DNA from 2 places in the Metabacillus sp. KJ11-3 genome. Region 2 is predicted to be linked to the other one. Evidence: a T-box and tRNA genes for the amino acid it is inferred to sense, from the RefSeq annotation. Region 2 holds a T-box; the other holds one or more tRNA genes.

Evidence for each region. A T-box is a leader RNA that pairs with one kind of tRNA and senses whether it is charged. The one in region 2 lies ahead of tyrS (tyrosine--tRNA ligase), so its partner is inferred to be a tRNA-Tyr.
Region 1: it encodes a tRNA-Tyr, which carries the amino acid that the T-box ahead of tyrS (tyrosine--tRNA ligase) is inferred to sense. The anticodon was not compared.

Annotation. Positions count from the first base shown of each region.
Region 1 is NZ_CM147865.1:2,955,032-2,959,209, reverse strand. It holds gene AC0L8O_RS15090 (DUF1292 domain-containing protein) at 1-178, opposite strand, end outside; rRNA gene rrf (5S ribosomal RNA) at 513-628, shown strand; tRNA gene AC0L8O_RS15080 (tRNA-Glu) at 658-732, shown strand; tRNA gene AC0L8O_RS15075 (tRNA-Val) at 800-875, shown strand; tRNA gene AC0L8O_RS15070 (tRNA-Leu) at 897-982, shown strand; tRNA gene AC0L8O_RS15065 (tRNA-Gly) at 993-1,067, shown strand; tRNA gene AC0L8O_RS15060 (tRNA-Leu) at 1,074-1,162, shown strand; tRNA gene AC0L8O_RS15055 (tRNA-Arg) at 1,172-1,248, shown strand; tRNA gene AC0L8O_RS15050 (tRNA-Pro) at 1,254-1,330, shown strand; tRNA gene AC0L8O_RS15045 (tRNA-Ala) at 1,339-1,414, shown strand; tRNA gene AC0L8O_RS15040 (tRNA-Met) at 1,570-1,646, shown strand; tRNA gene AC0L8O_RS15035 (tRNA-Ser) at 1,665-1,757, shown strand; tRNA gene AC0L8O_RS15030 (tRNA-Met) at 1,786-1,862, shown strand; tRNA gene AC0L8O_RS15025 (tRNA-Asp) at 1,892-1,968, shown strand; tRNA gene AC0L8O_RS15020 (tRNA-Phe) at 2,354-2,426, shown strand; tRNA gene AC0L8O_RS15015 (tRNA-Tyr) at 2,437-2,520, shown strand; tRNA gene AC0L8O_RS15010 (tRNA-Trp) at 2,534-2,607, shown strand; tRNA gene AC0L8O_RS15005 (tRNA-His) at 2,619-2,694, shown strand; tRNA gene AC0L8O_RS15000 (tRNA-Gln) at 2,907-2,981, shown strand; tRNA gene AC0L8O_RS14995 (tRNA-Cys) at 2,988-3,061, shown strand; tRNA gene AC0L8O_RS14990 (tRNA-Gly) at 3,075-3,148, shown strand; tRNA gene AC0L8O_RS14985 (tRNA-Ile) at 3,173-3,249, shown strand; tRNA gene AC0L8O_RS14980 (tRNA-Asn) at 3,259-3,333, shown strand; tRNA gene AC0L8O_RS14975 (tRNA-Arg) at 3,366-3,439, shown strand; gene AC0L8O_RS14970 (PadR family transcriptional regulator) at 3,609-4,178, shown strand, end outside.
Region 2 is NZ_CM147865.1:3,255,984-3,260,161, reverse strand. It holds gene AC0L8O_RS16420 (Gfo/Idh/MocA family protein) at 1-188, shown strand, start outside; gene AC0L8O_RS16415 (Gfo/Idh/MocA family protein) at 205-1,296, shown strand; gene AC0L8O_RS16410 (MarR family transcriptional regulator) at 1,418-1,930, shown strand; T-box leader at 1,935-2,157, shown strand; gene tyrS (tyrosine--tRNA ligase) at 2,205-3,443, shown strand; gene AC0L8O_RS16400 (MFS transporter) at 4,100-4,178, shown strand, end outside.

The DNA.
Region 1 (4,178 bases), 300 kb from region 2:
CGAATAGATATTGACCGTCTCTCTCATCCTTAACTTGCATAACGAAGATGACGGAGATATCCTCTTTCGGTGTTAATAGGGCGAATGTTTCAGAATTTATAACAATTAAAGCTTCTACTGAAAGCTGTTTTTCTTGTTTATATTCATCAAGAACTGTAATTACATCGCGTTCTCTCATGTGAATCACTCCCTATCATTGTCATTGTTAGTGTTGCCTTTATTAAGGAGTTTATGTCCAAAGAGAGAGCTTTTGTTTCTATCTCTAAAAAGCTTTTTTAAAAAAAGTTAAAATAGGTCTTTTATTTTTTTGAAAAGGATGTTATTATATTTTTTGTCTTCAAGAGAAGGTAACTTGATAAATTGGTGAAAAAAAGGGATTGACACTATATTTTAAGATGTGATACATTATAAATCCTGTGTCATTCAACTAGAAAATTGTAGTGGTTGAAATGAAATAAAAAAGTTCTTGCTTTTTTAGAAAAACTTACTATAATAAAAGTTGTCCTAAATTGTCTGGTAATGATGGCGAAGAGGTCACACCCGTTTCCATGCCGAACACGGAAGTTAAGCTCTTCAGCGCCGATGGTAGTTGGGGGTTTCCCCCTGTGAGAGTAGGACGTTGCCAGGCAGACCAAATTTGGTTTTAATAACATAGTTGGCCCATTGGTCAAGCGGTTAAGACACCGCCCTTTCACGGCGGTAACACGGGTTCGAATCCCGTATGGGTCACCATTTAATGTAGGTATACTAAATGCGCGACGTCATGTCGCAACACATGCACTTGCACATCCTGTGTTTCGGAGGATTAGCTCAGCTGGGAGAGCACCTGCCTTACAAGCAGGGGGTCGGCGGTTCGATCCCGTCATCCTCCACCATTAATTAGTAATACACACCATGCGGGTGTGGCGGAATTGGCAGACGCGCTAGACTTAGGATCTAGTGTCCTTGTGACGTGGGGGTTCAAGTCCCTTCACCCGCACCATTAAAGTTAAGCGGAAGTAGTTCAGTGGTAGAACACCACCTTGCCAAGGTGGGGGTCGCGGGTTCGAATCCCGTCTTCCGCTCCAGTAAGTGCCGGGGTGGCGGAACTGGCAGACGCACAGGACTTAAAATCCTGCGGTAGGTGACTACCGTACCGGTTCGATTCCGGTCCTCGGCACCATGAAATTTAGCGCCCGTAGCTCAATTGGATAGAGCGTTTGACTACGGATCAAAAGGTTAGGGGTTCGACTCCTCTCGGGCGCGCCATAGTACGGGAAGTAGCTCAGCTTGGTAGAGCACTTGGTTTGGGACCAAGGGGTCGCAGGTTCGAATCCTGTCTTCCCGACCATTTAAATTGGGGCCTTAGCTCAGCTGGGAGAGCGCCTGCTTTGCACGCAGGAGGTCAGCGGTTCGATCCCGCTAGGCTCCACCAATTTAAAATTTCTTGACTGAATATGGCGGTGTAGCTCAGCTGGCTAGAGCGGGCCGTAAACATCTTGAATAATCCTCTTTGTAGGCTTGCGAGGAATGTGTCTGTAAGAGACATGACGAGCACCATTTTAAACAGGGAGCGTTTTTAAAAACTATGGCGGTGTAGCTCAGCTGGCTAGAGCGTACGGTTCATACCCGTGAGGTCGTGGGTTCGATTCCCTCCGCCGCTACCATTTTCACATATGAATATTGGAGGAATACCCAAGTCCGGCTGAAGGGATCGGTCTTGAAAACCGACAGGGGTGTCAAAGCCCGCAGGGGTTCGAATCCCCTTTCCTCCTCCATATGTTTTTTTATTTCATTTTTTGTTATCGCGGGGTGGAGCAGTCTGGTAGCTCGTCGGGCTCATAACCCGAAGGTCGCAGGTTCAAATCCTGTCCCCGCAACCAATTTCATTTTAAAAAATAACATCAATAATGGTCCGGTAGTTCAGTTGGTTAGAATGCCTGCCTGTCACGCAGGAGGTCGCGGGTTCGAGTCCCGTCCGGACCGCCATTAACTTTTTAAAGAAACAAATTATTATTGTGATCTAAGTAATGTGTAAGAGGGTTTCGATAAGCGAGAAGGTCGAGGAAGCGACTGAACGAACACCGGAGCGTATGAAAATACGTGAGGATGTGAGCGATGGAGCTGATGAAGAGATTCGAAGCTTAGTGGAAGCCGAAAACTATATTGGCTCGGTAGCTCAGTTGGTAGAGCACGCCCGAATAAGCTACCCTGAATTTATATCAGCGTACTCATCGAGCTGCTTCTTGAACGATCATCCTGAGATGAGGACGATCCACAAATTATCATAGCACTTATACCTTAAAAGTATTAGATCTTAAAATAGGTACTTGAAAAGTAAAATTGCATCTTTTTTCAAATACACATTAATTATGGCTCGGTAGCTCAGTTGGTAGAGCAATGGACTGAAAATCCATGTGTCGGCGGTTCGATTCCGTCCCGAGCCACCTTTTATGTGGAGGGGTAGCGAAGTGGCTAAACGCGGCGGACTGTAAATCCGCTCCTTAGGGTTCGGCAGTTCGAATCTGCCCCCCTCCACCATTTATGTTAAAATAGGGGCATAGTTTAACGGTAGAATAGAGGTCTCCAAAACCTTTGGTGTGGGTTCGATTCCTACTGCCCCTGCCAAGAAAACCATGGCGGTTGTGGCGAAGTGGTTAACGCATCGGATTGTGGTTCCGACATTCGTGGGTTCGATTCCCATCAGCCGCCCCAATATATGTATATAATAAATTCTTAACTCCTGTTAGAAATAATTCCAGATATTCTCTTGCTGGTTTGTGACACGAGATAGGTTTTGAGTGGAACGTTTTATATAGAGAGAATAGTTTATATCAAGACATAGAGTGTACCTAGATGTCGACGATATTTCGCGATGAGGATTCACGTAGCTTAATCGAGGAAGTATATTCTTGAGGGTTATTCAATGGGCTATAGCCAAGCGGTAAGGCATCGCACTTTGACTGCGACATGCGTTGGTTCGAATCCAGCTAGCCCAGCCATTTTGAGGCATCATAGCCAAGTGGTAAGGCCGAGGTCTGCAAAACCTCTATCCCCGGTTCAAATCCGGGTGGTGCCTCCAAAACATTTAATATGCGGGTGTAGTTTAGTGGTAAAACCTCAGCCTTCCAAGCTGATGATGAGGGTTCGATTCCCTTCACCCGCTCCATACATACATATTTCGCTAAAAAATGGGCCTATAGCTCAGCTGGTTAGAGCGCACGCCTGATAAGCGTGAGGTCGATGGTTCGAGTCCATTTAGGCCCACCATGATATTGTTCCGCAGTAGCTCAGTGGTAGAGCTATCGGCTGTTAACCGATCGGTCGCAGGTTCGAATCCTGCCTGCGGAGCCATTTTTATGGAAAAGCAGAGGATAACAAAATATGCGCCTTTAGCTCAGCAGGATAGAGCAACGGCCTTCTAAGCCGTCGGTCAGAGGTTCGAATCCTCTAAGGCGCGTCAGTAAAAGGTTAGTTTCAATTTTGAAACTAACCTTTTTTGTGTTTTTAGCAGAAATAATCCGTCTCCCTCATTAAATAATTCAGTAGGTTTCATTCTTTTTTTGTTGTGTTTCGAAACTATATCGATTAAAATTTATCGTAATAATCGAAATGGATGGAGGGTAAGTATGTTAGGTAATATTAGCCAGGAAATGTTGACATTGCTTACTTTTATAAGCAGAAAACCTATAAAGCAAGGAGAACTATTTCTATCTCTTAGAAATGAGTTAACCGATCCTAGTAGTTGTCTTTATGAAGCAATAGAAAAAGGCTTTGTTCAAAAAGATGAACAGGAAGTTCTATCTTTAACACATAAAGGGTTAAAAACCGCCCTGAAATTTTTTGATAAACAGCCACATTTAAGAGAAAAAATGAAATCTAAATTTACAAAACGTAGAGGTATTATTCAGCTTGCAATTTTGCAGCTACTAAAAGAAGAACCGAGACATGGTTATCAGGTAATGAAGCAGTTGGAGGAAAGAAGTGGCGGCTATTATTCTCCCAGTGCAGGAACCATTTACCCTGCATTACAGGATTTGGTTGAAAAGAAACTAATAGAAGTTAAATTAGATGGAGATAAAAAAATATATGCATTAAATGTGGAAGGGTTAGAATTTATAAACGATTTAATAAATGAAGAAGATGAGATCTTTTGGGAGGAGTGGGCGATGCGGTTGCGATGGAAGCAGTCTGAAGAA
Region 2 (4,178 bases):
GTGAAGAGGGAATCAAAGGTCTTGAGATTTCAAATGCGATCTATTTATCTTCATGGTTAAACGAGCCTGTAGAATTGCCAATTGATGCGGATCTCTTTTATGAGAAGCTGCAAGAAAAAATAAACCAATCTACTTTCCAAAAAAAGAATGTAACAAAAATGACTTTAGATGTGTCAGGAACACATTAAGAGAGGAGAATCATAGATGTCAAAGGATGGTATGAACTATGCACCAAAAGGGAAACCAAATCCTGTCGTGGAAAAAGGAGAATTTCAATTTGCTGCAGCTTGTCTTGATCATGGTCATATTTATGGGATGTGCAATGGATTAGTGGAAGCAGGTGCCACATTAAAGTGGGTTTATGACTCTGATCCGGATAAAGTCGCTCAGTTTGTTAAGGTATTTCCAGAAGTAATGCCTGCTGAGTCGCTAGAGGAAATTTTATCTGATCCAGACATTATGCTTGTAGCAGGAGCGGCAATTCCTTCTAAACGCAGTGAACTTGGAATTAAAGTGATGAAAGCAGGAAAAGATTATTTCACAGATAAAACACCGTTCACTTCAATGAATCAATTAGAAGAAGCAAAGGAAGTAGTCGAGAAAACTGGACAGAAGTATATGGTCTATTACAGTGAGCGTCTTCATGTCGAAGGAGCGGTTTTCGCCGGGGAGCTAATTGAGAGTGGTGCTATCGGCCGTGTTATACAAGTTACCGGATTTGGTCCACATCGATTAAATGCAGCAAGCCGGCCAGATTGGTTTTTTAAGAAAGAGCAATATGGCGGAATCTTATGCGATATAGGCAGTCATCAGATTGAGCAATTTTTATTTTATGCCGGCTGTCAGGATGCAAAAGTTTTGCATAGCAAAATAGCCAACTATCATAATAGTGAATATCCTGAGCTGGATGATTATGGAGATGCCACACTGGTTGGAGATAATGGTGCTACGAATTATTTCCGTGTAGATTGGTTTACACCTGATGGATTAAGTACATGGGGAGATGGAAGAACTTTTATTATAGGAACTGAGGGGACAATTGAGATTCGCAAATACGTTGATCTTGCAAGAGAACAAAACGGTAATCATGTTTATTTAGTTAATAAAGACGGAGAACAACATTTCAATGTATCAGGTAAAGTTGGTTATCCGTTCTTCGGGCAATTAATTCTGGATTGTTTGAACAGAACAGAATCAGCGATGACACAGGCTCATGCGTTTAAAGCTGCTGAATTGTGCCTGCGTGCACAAGAGCAAGCCATTGTTGTATTAGAACATAAAGCTCACGTTAAATAAGCGGTAGGTCCCTCATACAAAGAGTATGTGGGATTTTTTTATTTGTGCTTGCAGAAATTATTATTTTTCGTTAAAATCGTTTCATAGCTAACGATTAAGTTCGGAAAGCAGGTGAGTTTTTATTCATATTTATAATAAAGATGGAGAATTATTACAAGATGAGGTCGATACAATCAGCTCTTTAACAAAGTTACCAATAGATTCTCTTAATTTGGAAGCTATTGCGGTTGTTACAAATATCTATAGAGTAGCACAAGGTTTGAAAAATAAAATGGAACAGGAAATACTATCAGAGTATGGACTTTCGTGGACTTCATTTTCAATACTTTATGATCTATGGATATGGGATTCTCTCGAAACGAAAAAACTTGCTGAATCAGCTGGCGTTTCAAAAGCAACAATAAGTAACATCACAAACACACTTGAGAGAAAAGAACTGTGTTATCGCAAAGTTGATGACAAAGACCGTAGAAAAACGTTTGTCTTGTTGACTGATAAAGGAAAGAACGTGATAGAGGAGCTGTATCCACGTTTCCATACAGGTGAAGTTAATATTGTTTGCAGTTTAAGTGTGTCAGAACAAGTATCAATGGCAAATTTACTAAGAAGAGTTGTTAGGAAAAATAAATTTTAATAAGGTAAAAGCGAAGATAGGAAAAGAAGTAGTCGTTATCTCACTGTTTTCAGAGAGTCGATGGTTGGTGTGAATCGATACATAGATAACACGAATTACATTCCTTGAGCTTTCTTTGTTGGCGTAAATAGCAGCAAAGAACGGTTGAACCGTTAACGATTGAGCGGAAGAATATGATTCTTCAACAAGGGTGGTACCGCGTGAAATAGTCAAACCACGTCCCTTTTTTAGGGATGTGGTTTTTTAGTTCTCAAAAATAGGAGGAGTCATAATAATGAGTGAAATGAAGTTAACAAAAGAACAATCATTAGAAGTAAAAAGGCAACTTGAACTATACAGTCAAGGTGTACAGGAAATGATCCCGACTGAGGAATTAGAAGCCAAAATAGCTAAGTCAATTGTTGAAAATCGGCCCTTAAAAATTAAATTAGGTTTAGACCCATCAGCCCCTGATGTTCATCTTGGTCATACGGTGGTTTTAAATAAAATGAGACAATTCCAAGAAAATGGACATATTATTCAGATCATTATCGGTGATTTTACAGGTAAAATTGGTGACCCAACAGGTAAATCTATCGCTAGAAAGCCGTTAACAGATGAAGAAGTAAAGCATAATGCCAAAACATACTTTGAGCAATTCGCGAAGGTTATCGATATGGAAAGAGTGGAATTGCACTACAATTCCAAGTGGTTGTCAAATTTAAATTTCGAAGATGTCATTCAATTAGCTGGAAAAATAACCGTAGCAAGACTTTTAGAAAGAGATGATTTTGAAAAGCGAATGGCTTTTAACAAGCCGATATCACTGCACGAATTCTTTTATCCTCTAATGCAAGGATATGATTCGGTTGTTTTAGAAAATGACATCGAATTAGGTGGAACAGATCAGCATTTTAATATTTTAATGGGAAGACATTTTCAAGAAAAGTTTGGGAAAGAAAAGCAAGTGGCCATTCTTATGCCATTGTTAGAGGGGCTTGATGGTGTTGAGAAGATGTCCAAATCTAAGAAAAATTACATTGGGATTGATGAAAGTCCACAAGAAATGTATGGAAAAGCAATGTCAATTCCGGATGAATTAATGAATAAATACTTTGGACTAATTACAGATTTTACACCAGATCAAATCAAAAAAATGAAAGAAAAGCTAGAACATGGTATTTTACATCCGAGAGACGCAAAAATGCTGCTTGCTAAAACAATTGTCCGAATGTACCACGGAAATGACGCGGCAGAAAATGCAGAAAGCCAATTTGTAACTGTATTTCAAAAAGGAACAATGCCAGAAGATATACCGGTTGTCATCTGGGAAGGTAATCAGGAAGTATCGATCATAGATTTACTTGTTGAATTAAAGCTGATGAATTCTAAAAGTGAAGCACGAAGAATGATCGGAAATAGGGGAGTTAAGCTCGATGGGAATAAAGTGGAGGATTCAACATTATCTGTAACGGTTAAAGACGGATTAATCATTCAAGTTGGTAAACGTAAATTTATTAAGATAAAGTATTGATGTAATGATTTTTCAATAGTTCATTGTCAAGCTACAGATGGCTTTACTAAGATATGACAATAAAAGAACCGTCAGAGATTTTCTGACGGCTCTTTTAAATGTCCAGAAAATAAAATTTTATATTAAGTGTTGGTGCCCAACTTCGGCATCTAGCCACTCAGACTGAACAGCGTGCTTTTTTATCTCTGCATCTCTTCTATTAGACCGAATGTTTGATGAACCTTATGAATAAAATATAGAAGAACAGCCTGCTGTACATCTAGAGGTTTTTCCATTTAAACTAAGGGACAAATTTAGTTTGCACTTATTCTTCCAGTATAAGTTCATTCTGTAAGAATATATCATGGCTCTTAGGTTAAAATATCTATGAGACTTGAAATCTGTTTTAATTGTGAATGAATAAAGAGTTTTTCAGTTTCTAGTTTCTTTACATAATTATCAATATTTAAATGTATTCCTAAAATCATGATTTTATGGTATTCTTGTCCAAAAGGTTATATCCTATTCATTTTAATTAGTACAATGTTTATTTAATTTTCTAAACATAAATAAATTACATGTCCTAACGCTTCATGCTCTGAATGGAATTTATTGCTTAATTGAGAAAGCGGTTTCTTATACTTGTAATTAAATAATATAAAAGGATTATAATGACGATGACACAAAAACCCCTTCTTCCACTACGTACATTTATGTTTTTTGTCAGTGCGATCGGCTCCATGGTTGTTAGTTTTT